One region of the Rhizobium sp. PP-F2F-G48 genome, then DNA from elsewhere that is predicted to be linked to it. Evidence: riboswitches for the same ligand, from Rfam matches in the RefSeq annotation. Region 1 holds a riboswitch; the other holds the start of a gene.

Region 1 (4,260 bases):
TATCGTCTTGGTAAGAGGTGAAGCCATTCGGGTATCGCTGAAAGACCTCCAGCATCGCGCCAAACAGGGGCAAGGTGCGCGGACGGCTATCCGTCTTCAACTGACGAATTCTGTTTGGTCGGATGATGATGTGGGGAAGCTCGGCATCAACGAAAATGTCTTCCGGCAAGAGCCCGCCGATTTCCGACGCAATTGCCCCGGTCATCTGTGCAACCGTGATCACGCCCTTTGCCTCATCGCTAAGGTTCGCGGTCAGAAGTTCGGCGTTGACCTTATCGATTTCGATTTCCGTGAAGGGTTGATGCTTGGAACCGTCCTTGAGGTCGATGGGCTTGACCTTCATGAACGGGTTTTCACGCTCTGGAAACTCGTTATCATAAACCTCTCGGATGATCTCCCGAAGCTTGGAAATACGCCACGTCGCCTGTTCGGATTTCAACTCCTTTGCGACACACGCCGCAATAAGCTTTGCCCGATACTCGTTGCAGTCCTTTAGCTTCAGCTTCAGAATATCGACATCACCCATTCGCTCGATGAAGTCGGTGACGGGTTTGCGGTCCCGGTTCTTCTTCAACTTAGCCTTATATTCAGTGACCCCGACAAAACGCTCCGGTGTCAGCGACCAGTACCGTTCGAGGGCTTCCATGAAGGTCAGCGGTGCGACGACTTCACCGGACAAAGCCGCCAGATCGAGGTCACCAAGCGCCTTCAGCTTCGTGAAGACGTTCCTGCGCTTGACTGCCATATCAAGGAATTCGTCGGTATCAAGTGCGCGTATTTCCTTATGGTCCATGTAGCTTAGATCATTTTTGTTTGCCGACTGAGCAGCCATCTGAAGTGTCAATTTTGTTCCTTTCCGAATATTTCCGACTGTTTTGTTGTCAACGTAGAGTTCGATGAGGGGAATCGCCTTCTTCATCGCTTAGGCATAGCTCCGTGTCTTGAGAGATTGCCTTTTTTGAGAAGGCGTGCCCGGTTCACGAAGCTCTTTTGGTAAGTTGTAGATAAACTCGTAAATTCCAGATGATTTCTTCTGAGTGATGTATGATCGGTACGTCATTTCTAATCCTTTCGGTGTCGGCTTTTAACAGGGAAATTTTAGTTGTCGAGTCTTTTGTCATGTATATCGAGAGAAAATGAGCATTTTGTTTCTGTCAAGAAAAATATTCAATGGTGAATGTGCCGAGCGTTATTCGAAATCATTTGGAATTATTGTCGATGACTGTTTTTAAGCTTGATACAAGGCGTTCGGGCGAGAGCAAAATGAGCAGTAAAATGAGCAGTTTCAGACTGATGAATGGAGGGGAAAGGCAATCGAGCAGGAGGGTGTTGACAAAAAGCCCTTTGTTTTCATAGGTTAGCGGCATTCCGACGGGTGTCCTTCAAGGGGCTGAGATGGCGAAAGCCGAACCGTTATGAACCTGATCCGGGTCATACCGGCGTAGGAACGGAAAACAGGTGTCCGCCCACGGCCCTTTCTCTCTTCTCCGCTCGCCTGGATCTCCGTCGCCAATGTGTGGAGATCGCTCATGCCGTTCGTTTCTCGTCCGCTTTTCCCGCCGCGCGTTTTCGGCGGCTAGCCGTGCGTGCTTTTCATGCGGCGCTGGGGCTTGGCGGCTTGATCCTGCTGTGGCAGGCCGGGACGGCCGTGTTTTCGCCGCCGGCCTATCTGCTGCCGTCGCCGCTCGTTGTCGCCATGGTGTTTCGGGACCAGTGGGATTTCCTTCTGGCGCAGAGCCTCGTCACCCTGTCGGAAATCCTCATCGGGCTTGGGGCCGGCGCGGTCCTCGGTGCGGCCACGGCGTTTGCGCTTGCGGCGCATCCGCGCATCGGGCCTTTCGTCTGGCCGACGATCCTGGTTCTCCAGGCGCTGCCGGTCTTCGTGCTGGCGCCGATCCTCGTCGTCTGGCTCGGCTTCGGCATGGCCTCCAAGGTGGCGATGACGGTGCTGATCATCTTCTTTCCCGTCGCCTCCGCCTTTGCGGACGGGCTGAACCGGACGGAGCGGGACATCGTGGACGCGGTCTCGCTGACGCAGGCCTCCCACTGGCAGGCCCTGGTGTCCGTGCGCGCGCCGCTGGCGCTACCGAGCCTTGTTTCCGGCCTGCGGGTTGCAGCGCCGCTCGCGCCGCTCGGGGCCGTCGTCGGCGAGTGGGTGGGTGCGTCGGCCGGCCTCGGCTTCGTCATGGTGCAGGCCAATGCCCGCATGCAGACGGCCACCGTCTTTGCCGCCATGGCCGTGCTCGCCGCCATGACCCTCATCCTGCGCCTGCTGGTCGATCTCCTCACCGCCCGTCTCGCGCCCTGGGCGCGCGAGGGCAATCGCCCGGATTCCGGTCGCAGACCATCTCAAACCGCCTCAACCTGGAGATCTCCATGATCCGTCTTCTCATCGCGACGATGCTTGCCGTCACGAGCCTTTTCGCGACCACCTCTGCCCACGCTGCCGACAAGCTGACCGTGCTGCTCGAATGGTTCGTCAATCCCGACCACGCGCCCATGGTGATCGCACAGGAGAAAGGCCTGTTTGCCAAGGCCGGGCTCGATGTCACGCTGGTGCCGCCGGCCGACCCCTCCGTCGTGCCGCGGCTGGTTGCGGCCAAGCAGGCGGATATCGGCATTCACTACCAGCCCAATCTCTATCGTGACCACGAAGCGGGCCTGCCGCTCGTGCGCTTCGGCACTCTGGTGGAAACGCCGCTGAACACGGTGACGGTTCTCGCGGACGGGCCGATCAAGAGCCTGAAGGATCTGAAGGGCCGGAAGATCGGCTATTCCGTCTCGGGCTTCGAGGATGTGCTGCTGCAGCGCATGCTGGCCGCCGAAGGGCTGGGAAAGGGCGACGTCGAGCTCGTCAACGTCAATTTCTCCCTGTCGCCCTCGCTCATTTCGGGCGCGGTCGACGCGACGATCGGCGGCTATCGCAATTTCGAGCTGACCCAGATGAAGATCGAGGGGCATCCGGGCCGCGCCTTCTTCCTGGAGGAGCACGGCATCCCCGTTTATGACGAGCTGGTTTTCGTCACGCATCGGGATCTGATCGGGGACGACCGGCTGCCGCGTTTTCTCTCGGCCGTGGAGGATGCCGCGATCTTCCTCACCAATCATCCGGACGAGGCCTGGGCGCTGTTTGCCAAGGCCTATCCGAACCTGAACGACGAGCTGAACCGCACCGCCTTTTTCGACACGCTGCCGCGGTTCGCCAAGCGTCCCGCCGCGCTCGATACCGGCCGTTATGCCCGCTTCGGCGCCTTCATGAAGGACGAGGGGCTGATCGCGAAGGCGCCTGATGTCGCCGAGATCGCCGTGGAGCTGAAATGAGCAGGGTCACGGCAGAGACCGTTGGCAGTCTGCTGGCGCGGGTGCGGAAGGCAAGGCCGCGCGTGCATTGCCTCATGAACAGCGTGGTGCAGAAGTTCACGGCCGACGGCATCACGGTCATCGGCGGGCTGCCCTCGATGACCGGATCGCTCGAAGAGGTGGAAAGCTTCGTCGGACGGGCCGATGCGCTAACCGTCAATCTCGGCACACTGGACGCGGAACGGCGGGAGGCCATCCGGCTCGGCGTCGCGGTGGCGCGGGATCAGGGCAAGCCGTGGATCGTCGATCCCGTCCATTGCGATTACTCGCCATCCCGGCTCGCCTTCGCGCGGGAGCTGATCGCGCTGCAGCCGACCGTCATGCGCGGCAATCGCGCCGAAATGGCCTTGATCGGGGAGACGCCCGGCATCCTGCGGATCGTCACCGGTCCGGTCGATCTGCTCCAGGTCGACGGCGTCTCCGTCGAGATCGGCAACGGGCATCCCTTCATGGCGCAGGTGACGGGCACCGGCTGCCTCTCGGGCGGCGTCATCGCCGCCTTTCTCGCCATCGAGCCGGATGCGCTCTGCGCGGCGGCGGCGGCCCTGACGGTCACCGGCGTTGCGGCCGAACGCGCGGCATCCGCGGCGCAGGGGCCCGGCACCTTCGCGCCGCTCTTTCTCGACGCGCTCGCCACCATCGGCGACGCCGACATTCTTCATCTTGCAAGGATACGACATGACCGTCACGAGACCGCCTAAGGTCGACGATCGCCTCAACGCGATCGTCGATGCATCGCTCGCGGAGATCGCGCCTCTCCCGGATCTGGCGCTTGCCGCCGCCCGGAACGGGGCGACGCTGATCCAGTATCGCGACAAGGCGGCGTCGACCCGCATCATGATCGAGCGTGCCCGCGCCATCCTGGAGGCCCTTGCCGGCACCGGCGTCGGTTTCGTCGTC
Region 2 (4,260 bases), on a different contig from region 1:
GCCGCGGATGACCGGCCACTCGATGAAGCGGAAGAGCTGGAGGCGGGACATTCCGAGATTGGCGGAGACCAGCCAGTATTCCCCGGGGATGCGCTCCAGCCCCGACAACAGCAGCCTGACCGCGAGCGGCATGTTGAAGAAGACATGCGCGACGAGGATGCCGGCAAGACCGTAGATCGCGACCGGACGGTCGAGATCGGCCAGGGCGAACAGGTCGTTGACGACGCCCTGTCGTCCCCAGATGCCGACGATGCCGAGGGCTGCGACCAGCGCCGGCAGGCCGAGCGGCAGCGCCATCAGCCGGACGATCCAGATACGGCCGGCAAAGGTCCGCCGCCGCGCCAGCGCCAGGGCGACGGGAACGGCAAAGGCCACCGACAGAAGCGTGGAGAGACCGGCCTGGACGAGCGTGAAGCGGGTGACGCGCCAGACATAGCGATCGAACAGGGCCGCATCGGCCATGCCGCTCGTCGCACCGGCGCCGGCGGGCGCGCCGTTGCCGGAGGCCGCGAGCGACAGAGCGAGGATGGCGGCACCGACGAACAGGGCGATGCCGGCAAGGCCCGCAACGCCCAGTCCGCGCGTCAGACGACGTTCGCGACCGATTCGATCGGCGCCCATAAAACCGGCGCGCATCAAAAGGTCAGTTCCGGCTCATGGCGGAGAGCCATTCGTCGATCCAGGCCTTGCGGTTTGCGGCGACCTCCTCCGAACTCATCAGGAAGGTCGTCTTCGGCTGGACCAGTTTGCCGAAGGCGTCCGGCAGGGGTTCGCCAGGCTTTGCCACGGGCATCATCCAGTTGGTGGTGGGCAGGATCGCCTGGGCCTGCGGACCGCTCAGAAATGCGAGAAAGGCCTTGGCGAGGTCGGGATCGCGCGCGGCTTTCGTCACGCCGGCCACCTCGATCTGGATGTAATGACCCTCGGCGAAATCGGCCGCCTGATAACGGTCGGTGTTTTCGGAAACCATGTGATAGGCCGGCGAGGTCGTGTAGGACAGCACCATCGGCGCTTCCCCCTTGGTGAACAGGCCGTAGGCTTCCGACCAGCCGGGCGTGACGGTGAGGATGCGGTCCTTGAGCGTCTTCCACGCCTCGGCGGACTGGTCGCCATAGACGGCTTTCACCCAGAGCAGCAGGCCGAGGCCCGGTGTGGAGGTGCGCGGATCCTCGATGATGATCTTGTCCTTGCCGCCGCCCTCGACCAGTTCCTTCATGCTTTTCGGCGGGGTCTTCAGCGTCTGCGTGTCGTAGACGAAGGCGAAGTGGCCGTAATCATAGGGCACGAAGCTGTCGTCCGAAAAACCGCCGGGCACGGTCAGCGCCGAGGTGTCGAGGCCATGCGGCGCGAAGAAGCCGGTAGCCTTGGCCTCGGTGACGAGATTGGTGTCGAGGCCGACGACGACATCCGCCTTGGAGGCGGGCCCTTCGAGCTTCAGCCGTGTCAGCAGTTCCACGCCATCGGCGACGCTGACATAAGCGAGCTTGCAGTCGCAGGTCTTCTCGAAGGCTTCCGCGATCTTCGGGCCGGGACCCCATTCGCTGGTAAAGCTCTCATAGGTATAGACGGTCAGCGTCTTCGGCTCGGCGGCTGCCGCGCCGGTGGACATCGTGCCGGCCGTGAAAAGCCCCGCCGTCAAAAACAAAGCCGTGGTGAAAAGCAGGGTTGTGGGCAAAAGTCTGGTGCTGCGCATGCGCGCCTCCTTCAAATACGGGTTTCAAGGGGAATAGCGCTTGCGAGCCGTCTAATCCCTCCGCCGGTGCAAACCGGATCAGGTTCCGCGGGTTGGCTTGTCAGCCTCTCAGCCCGTCTTCCCGAGACGAAGGATCGTCACGTTGGAAAGGCACCCCGTTAGAGCATCGAGAAATCTAGCGGCGGTCCTGCAGGTTGGCAAGATCGAAGCGTGCGGACTAGGGCATAGAAACGCCGGGCCGCCCGCATGTCTTTGGGCTTTTTGCGCCCTTTGACCTTTGCCTCGGCGGCGGCTTCGCGCTATGGCAGCGCCATGACCGCAACCGCATTCACCATCCTGCTCGGCGGGCCGCTGACGATGACCGACCGGCTGGCCGCACAGCTTGCCGGCACGCGCGTGATCGCCGCCGATGGCGGCATGCGGCATGCGGCGGACATCGGCCTGACGCCGGAGCTCTGGGTCGGCGATTTCGATTCGACGCCGGATGCCCTGATCGCGGCCTGGCAGCACGTTCCGCGCGAGCCCTATCCGCCCGCCAAGAACGAGACCGATGGCGAGATCGCCGTCGCGGCGGCGCGGATGCGCGGCGCGCGGCGGCTGCTTCTTGCCGGTGCGCTCGGCGGCGAGCGGAGCGACCATGCTTTCCAGCACCTGCTGCACGCTCTGCAGCTTGCCGAGACCGGGCTCGACGTGGTCCTGACCTCGGGCGAGGAGGAGGCGGTGCCGCTTCTTCCCGGCGAGACCGAAATCGACCTGCCGAAAGGCTGTCTGTTTTCCGTTCTGGGTCTCGATGCGCTGACCGATCTCTCCATTGCGGGCGCGCGTTATCCGCTGACCCGTTTCGCGGTGCCCTTCGGGTCGTCGCGCACCATTTCCAACGTGGCGGAAGGACCCGTGACGCTGACGCTCGGCACCGGTCGCGCGATGCTGCTCGCCCGCCCCCTCGACATGACAGGAGCCTGACCATGGCGCCGCCCATTCTGAAACTCGACGATATCGTTCTCACCTTCGGCGGCACGCCGCTGCTCAACGGGGCAGCGCTGCAGGTGGAACCGGGCGACCGGATCTGCCTCGTCGGCCGCAACGGCTCCGGCAAGTCGACGCTGCTGAAGATCGCGGCCGGCCTGATCGAGCCGCAATCGGGCGAGGTGTTCCGGCACCCGTCATCGACTGTGCGCTATCTGGAGCAGGCACCGGATTTCGGCGCCTATACGACGGTGCAGGCCTATGCCGAGGCCGGCCTCGGGCCGGGCGACGATCCCTACCGGGTGACCTATCTGCTCTCGCATCTGGGCTTGAGCGGCGAGGAGAACCCGAACGATCTCTCCGGCGGCGAGGCGCGGCGCGCGGCGCTCGCGCGGGTGCTGGCGCCCGAACCCGATATCCTGATGCTCGACGAGCCGACCAACCATCTCGACCTGCCGACCATCGAATGGCTGGAAGGCGAGCTGCAGAAGACCCGCAGCGCGCTCATCCTCATCTCGCACGACCGGCGCTTCCTCGAAAAGGTCTCGACCGCGACCGTCTGGCTCGATCGCGGCACGTCGCGGCGGCTCGACCGGGGGTTCGGCCATTTCGAGGCCTGGCGGGACCAGGTGCTGGAGCAGGAGGAGCTGGAACAGCACAAGCTCGGTAAGCAGATCGAGCGGGAAGAGCATTGGCTGCGCTATGGCGTGACCGCCCGGCGCAAGCGCAACATGCGCCGCCTCGGCGCGCTGCAGGATCTGCGCTCCAACTATCGCGGCCACAAGGGACCGCAGGGGGCGGTGCAGGCAAGCGTGTCCGACGCGCAGGAATCCGGCAAGCTGGTGATCGAGGCGGAGAAGATCACCAAGGCCTATGGCCCGCGCACCATCGTCGCGCCCTTCTCCATCCGGGTGCATCGCGGCGATTGCATCGGTCTCGTCGGCCCGAACGGCGCCGGCAAGACGACGCTCCTGAAGATGCTCACCGGCCAACTGAAGCCGGACGAGGGCAAGGTGAAGCTCGGCACCAATCTCGAGATCGCCACGCTCGACCAGAAGCGCGAGGACCTGAACCTCGAGGATACGCTCGCCAACTACCTGACCGATGGGCGCGGCGAGACGCTGCTGGTCAATGGCGAGCAGCGGCATGTGACCGGCTACATGAAGGAGTTTCTGTTCCAGCCCGAACAGGCGCGCACGCCGATCAAGAATCTCTCCGGCGGCGAGCGGGCGCGGCTGATGCTGGCGCGCATTCTCTCGCGCCCGACCAACCTTCTGATTCTCGACGAGCCGACGAACGACCTCGACATCGAGACGCTGGACCTGTTGCAGGAGATCGTCGCCAGCTTTGCCGGCACGGTGATCCTCGTCAGCCACGATCGCGACTTTCTCGACCGCACGGTCACCTCCACCATCGCGCCGGCCGACCCGGAAGCGCCGGACGGGCGCTGGATCGAATATGCCGGCGGCTATTCGGACATGATGGTGCAGCGCAAGGGCGTGGCCGACGAGCGCAAACGCGCCGAGAAAGCGGAGAAGGCCCGCCAGACCGGTGCCGCTTCGACCTCCGGTGCCGGAACCGGTGCTGGTGGCGCTGCGAAA

The links. A riboswitch is a leader RNA that binds a small molecule or an ion and turns the genes downstream of it on or off. The one in region 1 is predicted to bind thiamine pyrophosphate.
Region 2: linked by a shared signal. The riboswitch ahead of thiB (thiamine ABC transporter substrate binding subunit) and the one ahead of C8J36_RS00595 (ABC transporter permease) in region 1 are both predicted to bind thiamine pyrophosphate.

What each region holds. Positions count from the first base shown of each region.
Region 1 is NZ_SLVH01000001.1:125,497-129,756, forward strand. Features, by position in the region: gene C8J36_RS00590 (hypothetical protein) at 1-919, opposite strand, end outside; gene C8J36_RS24710 (hypothetical protein) at 1,200-1,367, opposite strand; TPP riboswitch at 1,362-1,465, shown strand; gene C8J36_RS00595 (ABC transporter permease) at 1,583-2,380, shown strand; gene C8J36_RS00600 (ABC transporter substrate-binding protein) at 2,377-3,321, shown strand; gene C8J36_RS00605 (hydroxyethylthiazole kinase) at 3,318-4,061, shown strand; gene thiE (thiamine phosphate synthase) at 4,039-4,260, shown strand, end outside.
Region 2 is NZ_SLVH01000004.1:299,696-303,955, forward strand. Features, by position in the region: gene thiP (thiamine/thiamine pyrophosphate ABC transporter permease ThiP) at 1-621, opposite strand, end outside; gene thiB (thiamine ABC transporter substrate binding subunit) at 644-1,609, opposite strand; TPP riboswitch at 1,732-1,861, opposite strand; gene C8J36_RS12625 (thiamine diphosphokinase) at 2,006-2,656, shown strand; gene C8J36_RS12630 (ABC-F family ATP-binding cassette domain-containing protein) at 2,659-4,260, shown strand, end outside.